DNA from 2 places in the Exiguobacterium sp. MH3 genome. Region 2 is predicted to be linked to the other one. Evidence: riboswitches for the same ligand, from Rfam matches in the RefSeq annotation. Region 2 holds a riboswitch; the other holds the start of a gene.

Region 1 (5,211 bases), 1.4 Mb from region 2:
TCCGTGAACAGCCGCCTCAAACGCTGTATATCCTGCACCGAGGAAGCTCGCAATCAAGGAGGCCGTCATACAGCCCGTACCCGTGATGTCTCCTAGACGAGGTGTTCCTACATGTAATTCCATTTCGCGCGTTCCATCCGTGATATAGTCGTTCGGACCTGTCACGACGAGGACAGATTTGTGTTTGCGAGCGAATGCACGAATACTTTCTCGATCCATCATTGCATCTCCCGCAGCATCGACTCCCTTAGTTCGTCCGTCTTCCCCAAGTAACGTCTTGATTTCAGAAGTATTTCCTTTGATGACCGTACACCCGAGATCAATGAGTTCTTTAGAAAAGTCAGTACGTAATGTCGTTGCTCCTGCTCCAACTGGATCAAGAACGATCGGGACATTTAAACGTCCCGCTTCACCGGCTGCAAGTCGTTGAGCTGCTTGCATGTCTGCATCGATCGTACCAATGTTTAAGACAAGGGCTTGCGCGAGTCTAACCATTTCTTCTACTTCGCGAATATCTTCCGCCATGACGGGTGATGCTCCAACAGCGAGTGTGACGTTTGCGCAGTCATTGATCGTCACCGTGTTCGTCAGATGGTGAATGAGTGGTTTGTGTTCAAGAATGGTCGTAAACATGTGTATCCCTCCAAAGTGAATGAAAATGATGTGTCGGTCCAATACCTTGTCCGAGAGCAAATCCATGACGAATCGCCTCCGTGACATAGCTCTTTGCTTGTCTTACACTATCTGTCAAATCTTCTCCAAGCGCCATCCGCGCCGCAATCGCCGCAGATAAGGTACAACCAGTTCCATGAGTATGTTGATTGTCTAACCGTTCCGATGTGAAGCGGTGTTCTACTTCCCCATCAAACAACAAATCCGTCGCAGCTCCTGAGAGATGTCCACCTTTTAGTAATACTGCCCCTGTCTGTGTAGCTAATTGATGCATCGCCAGTCGCATTTCATCTAGATTGGTGACCGATCGTCCTGTTAAACGCTCCGCTTCCGGTAAATTTGGTGTGACGAGTGTCGCAAGCGGTAAAAGCTCCGAAATCAATGCTTGTTCAGCCTCCGTCCGCAATAGGGCATGACCGCCTTTAGCGACCATGACGGGATCTAATATGATCGGAACTGTCTGTTTGCGGAGATGTGTAGCAATGACACGAATCGTCTGCGCATTCGAGACCATTCCGATTTTGATCGCATCGACACGAATGTCTGAAAAAATCGACGTTAACTGGGCATCTACGATTTCTGGAGATAACTCTTCCACCGCTTGAACACCCAACGTATTTTGCGCCGTGACAGCTGTCAGGACGCTCATTCCATAAACGCCTAAAGCCGAAAAGGTTTTTAAATCTGCTTGAATCCCAGCTCCACCACCGGAGTCGGATCCTGCAATCGTCAGTACATGTTTCATGTTCTTTTCACCTTCCCATCGAGCAATGTAAGGGAGTCGTGACCGACAAAAAAAGCGTCGACCGCTGTAAAAAAGCAGTCGACGCTATACGAAAGCGTTATACACGCATTCCGGTATCCGTTCGGCTCAACTTTCCTACGCTGGTATTATCCAGTTCAGGTAATAGGGTCGAAAACAGATTGGTTTTCCTCTCAGCCGGATTCCTCCAGCTCCCCTAGTTGCTCAAGTATTCGTTTCGCCTTAACTGTAGCACAGCAGCAAAAAAAAAACGAGCCGAAGCCCGTTTTTTGATTACAGATATGCCAATGGATTCACTGCATTCAGAGGAGAAGAAGCACTATATTGATAACCTCCGACATGTAGTTCGAAATGTAAGTGTGGTCCTGTTGAATTTCCTGTACTACCAAGTGTTCCGACTTGCTGACCTTGAGAGACCGTTTGTCCTGCATGAACAGATAATGAGCTCATATGAGCGTAAACCGTCGTATAGACTTTTCCATCCAAGAAATGCGAAATCATGACGTGGTTTCCGTAAGGTCCACCACCTGATGCTGTAATGACGGTTCCGGCTGCTGCTGCGACGATCGGAGATCCGACGGGACCTTTGAAATCGACGCCATTATGGAATGTATAACCGTTTGCTCCACTAGCTGGTCCGAACCCTTGTGATACCCCACCAGAAGATGGTCGGACAAATTTCCCACCACCTGAAGCGATTGGTGTTGTATCTGAACTTGTTGATTCTGTATTCTTATTGGCTTGTTTTGCTGCTTGAGCACTTGCTTTAGCAGCTTTTTCAGCTGCCGCTTTCTCTGCTGCTGCTTTTTCAGCCGCTGCTTTAGCCGCTGCCTTCGCTGCCGCAATCGCACGTTCTTGCGCTTCGAGAGTCGCTTGCAGTTCTTTTGCGTCTAACAGTTCTGTCGTAAACTTCGTCTTCCCTTTTCGTAATTTTTTGAGTGTAGCACTACGCTCTTTCATTTGAGCTTTCAACGCTTTTTTTTGTTCAAGCAATACTTTCTTTTCTTGCATTTGCTCCGCTTTTTTCTCAACGAGTGCTTGTTTTGCTTCTGCTAATTTTTTTTGTGTCGCGATGTAATCTGAAATCATTTTATCATCTTGTTCAGCAATCTTTTTACCCGCCATGACTCGGCTGAATAAATCACCTAAATCCTTTGATCCAAAAATGACTTCTTCCCACTTAATCGAGTTTCCATCGTTTTCTTGGAAAACACGTAAACGATCACCGAGAAGTTCTTCCTGCTTCTGTAGCATCTCCTCGTAACGAACGATGTCTGCCTTTAACTCATCGATTCGATTGCTTAACTGTTTAATTTGTTTATTTTTTTCGGAAACTTGGAAAATCTTTTCGTTAATCGCTGCGTCGATTCGATTGATTTGACGTTGTTCTTTTGAAATTTTAGCTTCTTGCTTTTTAATCTCTTTTTCTAATTTACGTTGTTCAGCGGCATTTTCTGCCTTTTTTTCTTTAATCGTTGCTGCCGCGATCGGTTGTGTACCTGTTGTAAGTAATGCCCCTAAAACAATGGTAGAAATTAGTTTTTTTAGCATATATCGTTTTCCTCACTTATGTATTTTCATTTTTTATTATAGTATTCAAGTTTCTCTCATATCTGAAATAGATTATAGCACCCTAATCGTTTCAAAAAAATTTCATTTACATTTCAAGTGAAAACGTTTTTTTGTAATATATATATTTCTTATCAAATATAAAAAAAAGAATCGTTGCATATGCAACGATTCTTCACTGTTTAAAACATAGTCATTGGATTTACTGAGTTAGCTGGACCTGTTGCACTGTAGCTGTATCCACCAACGTGAATTTCGAAGTGCAAGTGTGGACCTGTTGAGTTTCCTGTGCTACCACGTGTACCGATTTGTTGACCTTGGCTGACGCGTTGACCTGCACTAGCGTTCAATGAACTCATATGTGCATAGACTGTCGTATATGTCTTCCCGTTCAATTGGTGAGCAATCATGATGTGATTTCCGTAAGGGCCGCCACCTGATGCTGTAATGACTGTACCAGTTGCAGCTGCAACGATCGGCGTGCCAACTGGACCACCGAAGTCAATCCCGTTATGGAACGTATAACCGTTTTCTCCGCCTGCAGAACCATACCCTTGTGTCACAGCACCAGCAGTTGGATGAATGAAGAGTCCGCCTGATGATGGTGACGGTTTAGGTGTCGCAGGAGCTGACGGTGCTGGCGCAGTTGGTGCTGGTGTAGATGGTTTTGGTGCCGATTGTTTCGTCGAACCAGAAGGTTTTGCTGATTGCGCTGCCTTCTCTTGTGCTGCTTGCTGAGCTGCTGCTTCTTTAGCGGCTTGTTGTTCCGCTTCTTTTTGAGCTGCTGCTTGAGCTGCTTCAGCTTCTGCTCGTGCTTTTGCTTCACGCGCCGCTTGAGCTTGACGTTCTTTTTCGATTCGTGCTTCACGTTCACGCGCTGCTTTTTCAGCTGCAATCGCTTTTTCTTGAGCGATCAAAATTTGCTGGACTTCTTTTGCATCCATCAATTGTGTTTCGAACTTTTCTTTTTTCTTACGTAGTTCTTTTAAGCGTTTGTTCCGCTCTTTTAATTGTGATTCAAGATCCGCTTGTTGACGTTTTAATTCTTTTTTCTCAACGACCAACTGCGCTTTCTTTTCTTTTACTTTTTGCTGCGCATCCGCTAATTGTTTTTGCGTATTTTGGTAATCCGTAATCATTTTATCATCTTGTTTTGAAATGGATTTCCCTGCCATGACACGGCTTACGAGGTCACCAACGTTTTTAGCGCCAAAGATGACTTCTTCCCATTTGATTGAGTTTCCATCATTCTCTTGCATGACACGAAGACGATCACCGAGTAGTTTTTCTTGGCGTTTTAGTTTCGCTTTATATTTCTCGATTTCTTTTCCAAGCTCCACGATTTCACGTTCTGTTGCTTTGATTTGACGATCTTTTGTTTCGACAGCAAAGATTTTTTCGTTCAACGCTTCGTCTAGTCGATTGACTTCTTGTTGTGTTTTAGAGATTTTTTTACCTTCTTGATTAACAGAAGACTCTAAGTTTTTTTGCTTTTTAGCATTGTCTTGTTGCTGTTGTTCGTTTTTGGCTTTCTGTTCACTTAAATCGTCTGCTGCTGCAAAATGAGGTGCTGATGAAAGAACCAGTGCGGAAACGATGAGCGACGCGAACGTTTTTTTCATGTAGTATTCCCTCTTTTTCTGTAGTATATGTTTTATGATTTATCGTAGAATATTTAAGTTAAATTTAAATTCTGTAATCTTTTTTCTTTTTTATAAGAACGTTTTTGATTATAGCATTCATTCCTCTTCCATAATATTTCAGTGATATTTCAATTTAAATAAATCTTTCCTCTTCTATGTAATAGAAACATTTGGAAGGTAACTCATCGTTGCAACTTTGGAGTGTTTTTGGGAAACTGAAGCGAACAGAAGGAGGATGTCATATGAAATTAGACCACACTGGAATTGCCGTTCGCGACATGCAGGAAGCCATTTCATTTTATACAAACGTACTTGGAGGAACCTTAACAAAAGAGTACTCGAATCCTGCGCCTGGTGTTGCTTCCAATATTGCGGTCATCGAGTTCGATGATGCGCACATCGAGTTGTTAACGCCAACAAGTCCGGATAGTCCAATCGCTCGTTTTTTAAAACAACGTGGGAAAGGTGTCCACCATATTGCTTATCGCGTAGAGAATTTAGATCAGGCGATTGAAGAAGCAAAACAACGAGGCTTAACATTTTTAGAAGATACGTATCGAACGA
Region 2 (5,211 bases):
CGCAAGAAGGGATGATTTCAAAGAAATTATCTTACGTCAATGCACGTGGTGTGCCAATGCGTGCTTTACTCTTTACGATGATGTTCGCGATGTTATCGCTTCTGACCGCATTTTTCGCAGAAGATACCGTCTTCATTTGGCTCTTGTCCTTAGCCGGACTCGGGGCTCAAGTCGGCTGGATTTCGATCTCTGCTTCTCAGCTTGCATTTCGTCGTCAGTTCGTCCGAAACGGACACGATGTATCCGAACTGAAATTCAAGACACCACTCTATCCGGTGTTACCACTGATTTCGTTGACACTTAACGTCGTCGTCCTCGTCAGTCTTGCGTTTCAAGCGGATCAACGAATCGCTCTATACATCGGTGTTCCTTTCTTCCTTGTCATGTGGGGAAGTTATCATCTCTTCGTCAAAGGAAAACATCTATCCGCTCAAAGCGACATCCGTGTCGCCCCTTCTCAACTCGAAGAATAATTTCACACAAAAAGAGGTCGCGGAGTCATCCACGGCCTCTTTCCTATGATTGTGCTATTCCTTAAGCGTCCGCATCATCAATAGTTCTCCTTGATGGAGCTCTACCTTCGCTTCTGACGCACACCATTCATTACTGACGGTCAAGGAACCTCCGACCGGTACTGGATGTGCATCAAGTGGATATTTGACTCCGGATAAGCTTAAAGTCGATGGTACGAGTGGAATGAACGAAAGATAATAATAGCTCCCTGCTTCGACTGTATACGTTCCCTCAGCCAAGTATCGTACCTCTTCTCGTTTCGTCACGAGTCGTGCCTCTGGGTATCGCTTCAATAAATATACATTTTGGACGGTCATGTCGAGCCGCCCACCTGTCGCCCCGATAATGAAGGTATCCTCAAACTGTTTCTTCTCTGAGACTGTACGAAGTGCCAGTTCGAGATCCGTTTCATCTTTCTCGGCCGGATGAACGATTGCCCCTTCTGGTACATAACCAAGCGAATCAAAATCACCAATCGTCAGGTCGCATGTCAGCCCAAACGATTCAATCGTCTGAACACCACCGTCAACACCGACGATAAAATCACCTGGCTGACAAAACGTCCGTAAATCCGGCGCTTCTTCTCGCGGACCGGCACAGACGAGAATCGCCCGCATCTCAGACGCCTCGTGCCGAATAACGGAGTAAGCGTGGCGCAGTCGTGAATAAAAGACCCGCAACGACACCACAAAGAACGTAAGACGGTACCATGTATGTCGCGTTATAAATCAATGAATACGGTACGACTGGACCTTCGGCATACTCGGCAAAAAAGACGATTCCACTGATGACATGACAGATATAACGGAGTCCTGCGCCTAATAACGTCGCCAGGAGAACGAACGCCATCAAGCTTTTCTTTTGTCCATTGCGCGCGGCTAGTCTGACTTGACGCGCGAACAGACCACTTAATCCGACGACACCATACGCAATCGTATAGTCAAGCATCGGTTGAACGATCGTCAAGACTTGTGGAGCGAACATCAATTGAATCGTACCGACAAGCGCTCCCGTAACGACCCCTCCAACGACACCGTGGCGAAATGCCATGACGAAGATCGGTAACATCGCTAAGCTGATTGAGCCTCCTTGTGGCATTTTGAATGGAATCAGTAAATCAAAGACGACTCCGAGACTGGCAAAGATGGCAATTTCCATCATCATTTGTAACCGTTTCATGCTATTTTCCTCCTTCATTGTACGAGAGGACGCAAAAAGGCAGTACGACGAACGCCGTACTGCCTGCGTGCGCCACATCCCTACGTCCGTTTGAACGGAACAGGTTCGAAGGGTTAAAGTCTAAAAGACTCCTCTCAGCCGCTTTTCAAGCGACACCCCTTGCGGTCATCATATTTCGTTTTCTCGTTCTTATTATACGGCAGCCCCTTGACGAATGCTAGTGATCGCTTCCGCATAATCTGGTGCATTGTAGATTGCTGATCCTGCGACGAGAACGTTCGCACCGTTATCGATGCAAAGCTTTGCCGTTTCCGGATTGACGCCACCGTCAATCTCGATTTCAAATGTCAGACCACGATCTGCTTTCACTTGCGCAAGTGCTGCGAGTTTCGGCATGACACGCTCGATGAAGGCTTGTCCACCGAAGCCCGGATTGACCGTCATCAATAAAACCATATCGACATCCTCAAGGACGTGTTCAATCGTTGATAATGGCGTATGGGGATTCAAGACGACTCCTGCCTTTGCGCCCGCTGCTTTGATTTGTTGCAAGACACGATGGACATGATTCGTCGCTTCGATGTGGAACGTCACGATGTCCGCCCCTGCTTTGACGAAATCCTCGACGAAACGTTCTGGCTGGTCGATCATCAAATGGACATCGAGAATCATATCCGTCTTTTGACGTAAGCTGCTAAGCACAGGTAATCCAAATGAGATGTTCGGTACGAACTGACCGTCCATGACATCAAAATGGATATAGTCCGCGCCTGCTGCTTCGACTGCTTTAACATCGCGTTCGAGATTCGCAAAATCTGCTGATAAGATAGATGGTGCAATTTTAATCATCTTCAATACCTCCGGGCTCGATTCTTGATTTCGTCTATAAACATACCATAGTTCTCATAACGAGAGGACATGATTTCTTGGGCTTCGACGGCTTCCTTGACGGCACAACCGGGTTCATTCAAATGCAAGCAACCTCGGTATTTGCAATCATCTTGTACAGCCACGAATTCAGGGAAACTCCACCGTACATCCTCGATTTCCATATCATACGGAAAATCGAGGTTCGAGAAACCTGGCGTATCGGCAATCAATCCTTCGGCAAGCGGCATCAATGTGACGTGGCGCGTCGTATGACGTCCGCGTCCGAGTGATTTCGAGATCGCACTTGTTTCTAAATCAAGAGAGGGCTCCAGTGCATTGAGCAATGAACTTTTCCCGACACCGGATTGTCCGGCGAGAACGCTCGTTTTTCCAGCAAGTAACGGACGGACTTGCTCAACACCCGTCAACGTCTCACTTGATGTCTCGATGACCGTATACCCAATCTTCCGGTAAGCGGCAATCGCCTCTCGGACAGCCGGTCCTTTGACTTCGTCAAGTAAATCCATCTTCGTTAACAGGATGACGGGTTGGATTTCCTTCGCTTCGATCAAGACGAGAAATCGGTCGAGTAGATGCGCTGAAAAATCAGGTTCTGCCGCCGAGACGACAAGCAACGCTTGATCGATATTCGCGACAGGCGGGCGTACTAAAAAGTTGTCCCGCTCCTTCACTTCGAGAATGTACCCGGTCTCACTTTCGATATGAAGCACGACTTCATCTCCGACGACTGGACTGATGCCGCGTTTTCGGAAATTTCCTCTTGCTCGTGAACGAACTTCTCCTTCTGGTGTCATGACATCATAAAAGCCGCCCTGCAGGCGTATGATCGTTCCTTCTCGATTCTCTTCGATGCGTTGTTCCGTCATCCTATGCACTCCTCTTTTATCACATTCATTGTGCGTCTTTTGCTTGATTGTACGTGATGGTTTTTGAACGATACACCGTATCGTCTTTATAGATCGTAATTTTGCCTTCTTCACCCGGATCAATCGTTAATGGCACGTCGAATGTCTCATCTTGATCAATTGATTCCTCGATGACGGTCCGCTTCCCTTTCGCGTCTTCCGTCTCGATTCGGATGACTTGTTTCGGCGGAGCCTCTTCTTCATCTTCACTAACAGCATCATAGACGACCTTTTCAGGGAACGTCGCCGTCACTGTTTTTTCTTCCTCACCTTTAGAGATGAAGACCGTCACGGAGTCGTTCGGCTCGACTTGTGCGCCAGCTTGCGGGAACTGACGGATGACTTGATCGAGTTTGACATCGCTAGAAAATTCTTGTTCGAACGTTCCGTCTAATCCTACTTTATCGAGATAAGCTTTTGCTTCATCACTCGATAAATTCGTCAAATCCTTCAACTCGAAAGAAGACGTCCCCTCAGATACAGTAATCGTAATCGTTTGTTCTTTCGCAATGACCTCCGTTCCAGCAGAAATTGACTGTCGAATCACATTTCCTCGATCGATCTCATCCGACTTCTCTCGCTCGACTTCGACTTTTGCGAATCCTGCTTCTTTTAGCGTTGCAATTGCTTCTTTTTCAGCTTCATCCGTCACATCCGGTACCTCAACCGGAGCGCTACCAGTAGAAACGACCAAATTGACTGTCGAGCCCTTCTTGACCTGTGCTTTTTCACGAGGCGTTTGACTGATGACATCGCCTTCTTCGACCGTATCGCTACTCCGTTCCGTTGTCTCGACGACAAATCCAAGTTTCTCAAGCTTCGTTTCCGCATCGTCTCCATCCGTCTTGACGACAGATGGTACGGTGACCGTTGGATCCGGCCACATCGCGAACGTCGTAGCCGCCCCACCCAGTAAAAGGAGTAACAAGAGGACGATCCACCAGCGTTTTTTCTTTTTCTTTTCCGGTGTTTTCGGTTGAACGGTCGTGACAGCGGGTGATTCTAGTTCCGCTTTTGATTCTTCTGGCACTTGTACAGGCGATAAGACCATCGTCTTTTCCATCTCATCCTCTTCTGCACCACGGATGCCTTCACTTGCTCGTTCGTCAGACAACGCCGTCACCATATCTGTCTTAAACGCTGCGACGGACTGTTGGCGGTCATGCGGTGCTTTTGCGAGCGCCTGCATGATACAGTTCTCAAGCGCTTGTGGCACTTTCGGATTCAAGACGGATGGACGCCGCGGTGTATCTTGCAGATGCTTTAAAGCGATCGCAACCGGTGAATCACCTTCGAACGGGACTTGTCCTGTAACAAGTTCGTATAAGACAGCACCAAGCGAATAGATATCCGACTTCTCATCCGCAAATTTACCTTTTGCTTGTTCCGGTGAAAAGTAATGGACGGACCCAAGAACGGACATCGTATGCGTCAGCGTCGCATTCGACATCGCCACAGCGATTCCGAAATCCGTTACTTTGACGGTACCATCTTCTCGAATCAACATGTTTTGCGGTTTGATATCGCGATGGATGATCCGGTGTGCATGGGCGTGATCAATCGCATCACAAATTTGAGCGATGATATCGACGGCCTGCGGCACAGGTAATGCTTGATTTTCACAAAATGTTTTTAATGTCATACCATCGATATACTCCATGACGATGTAATAGATGGCATCTTCTTCGCCTACATCATAGACGGCAACGATGTTTGGATGATT

Evidence for each region. A riboswitch is a leader RNA that binds a small molecule or an ion and turns the genes downstream of it on or off. The one in region 2 is predicted to bind thiamine pyrophosphate.
Region 1: linked by a shared signal. The riboswitch ahead of thiD (bifunctional hydroxymethylpyrimidine kinase/phosphomethylpyrimidine kinase) and the one ahead of thiT (energy-coupled thiamine transporter ThiT) in region 2 are both predicted to bind thiamine pyrophosphate.

What each region holds. Positions count from the first base shown of each region.
Region 1 covers NC_022794.1:547,901-553,111, reverse strand. The annotation lists gene thiM (hydroxyethylthiazole kinase) at 1-633, opposite strand, end outside; gene thiD (bifunctional hydroxymethylpyrimidine kinase/phosphomethylpyrimidine kinase) at 614-1,417, opposite strand; TPP riboswitch at 1,533-1,643, opposite strand; gene U719_RS02765 (murein hydrolase activator EnvC) at 1,709-2,986, opposite strand; gene U719_RS02760 (murein hydrolase activator EnvC) at 3,187-4,626, opposite strand; gene mce (methylmalonyl-CoA epimerase) at 4,890-5,211, shown strand, end outside.
Region 2 covers NC_022794.1:1,982,410-1,987,620, forward strand. The annotation lists gene U719_RS10585 (amino acid permease) at 1-473, shown strand, start outside; gene U719_RS10590 (thiamine diphosphokinase) at 528-1,130, opposite strand; gene thiT (energy-coupled thiamine transporter ThiT) at 1,132-1,692, opposite strand; TPP riboswitch at 1,753-1,862, opposite strand; gene rpe (ribulose-phosphate 3-epimerase) at 1,885-2,541, opposite strand; gene rsgA (ribosome small subunit-dependent GTPase A) at 2,544-3,449, opposite strand; gene pknB (Stk1 family PASTA domain-containing Ser/Thr kinase) at 3,475-5,211, opposite strand, start outside.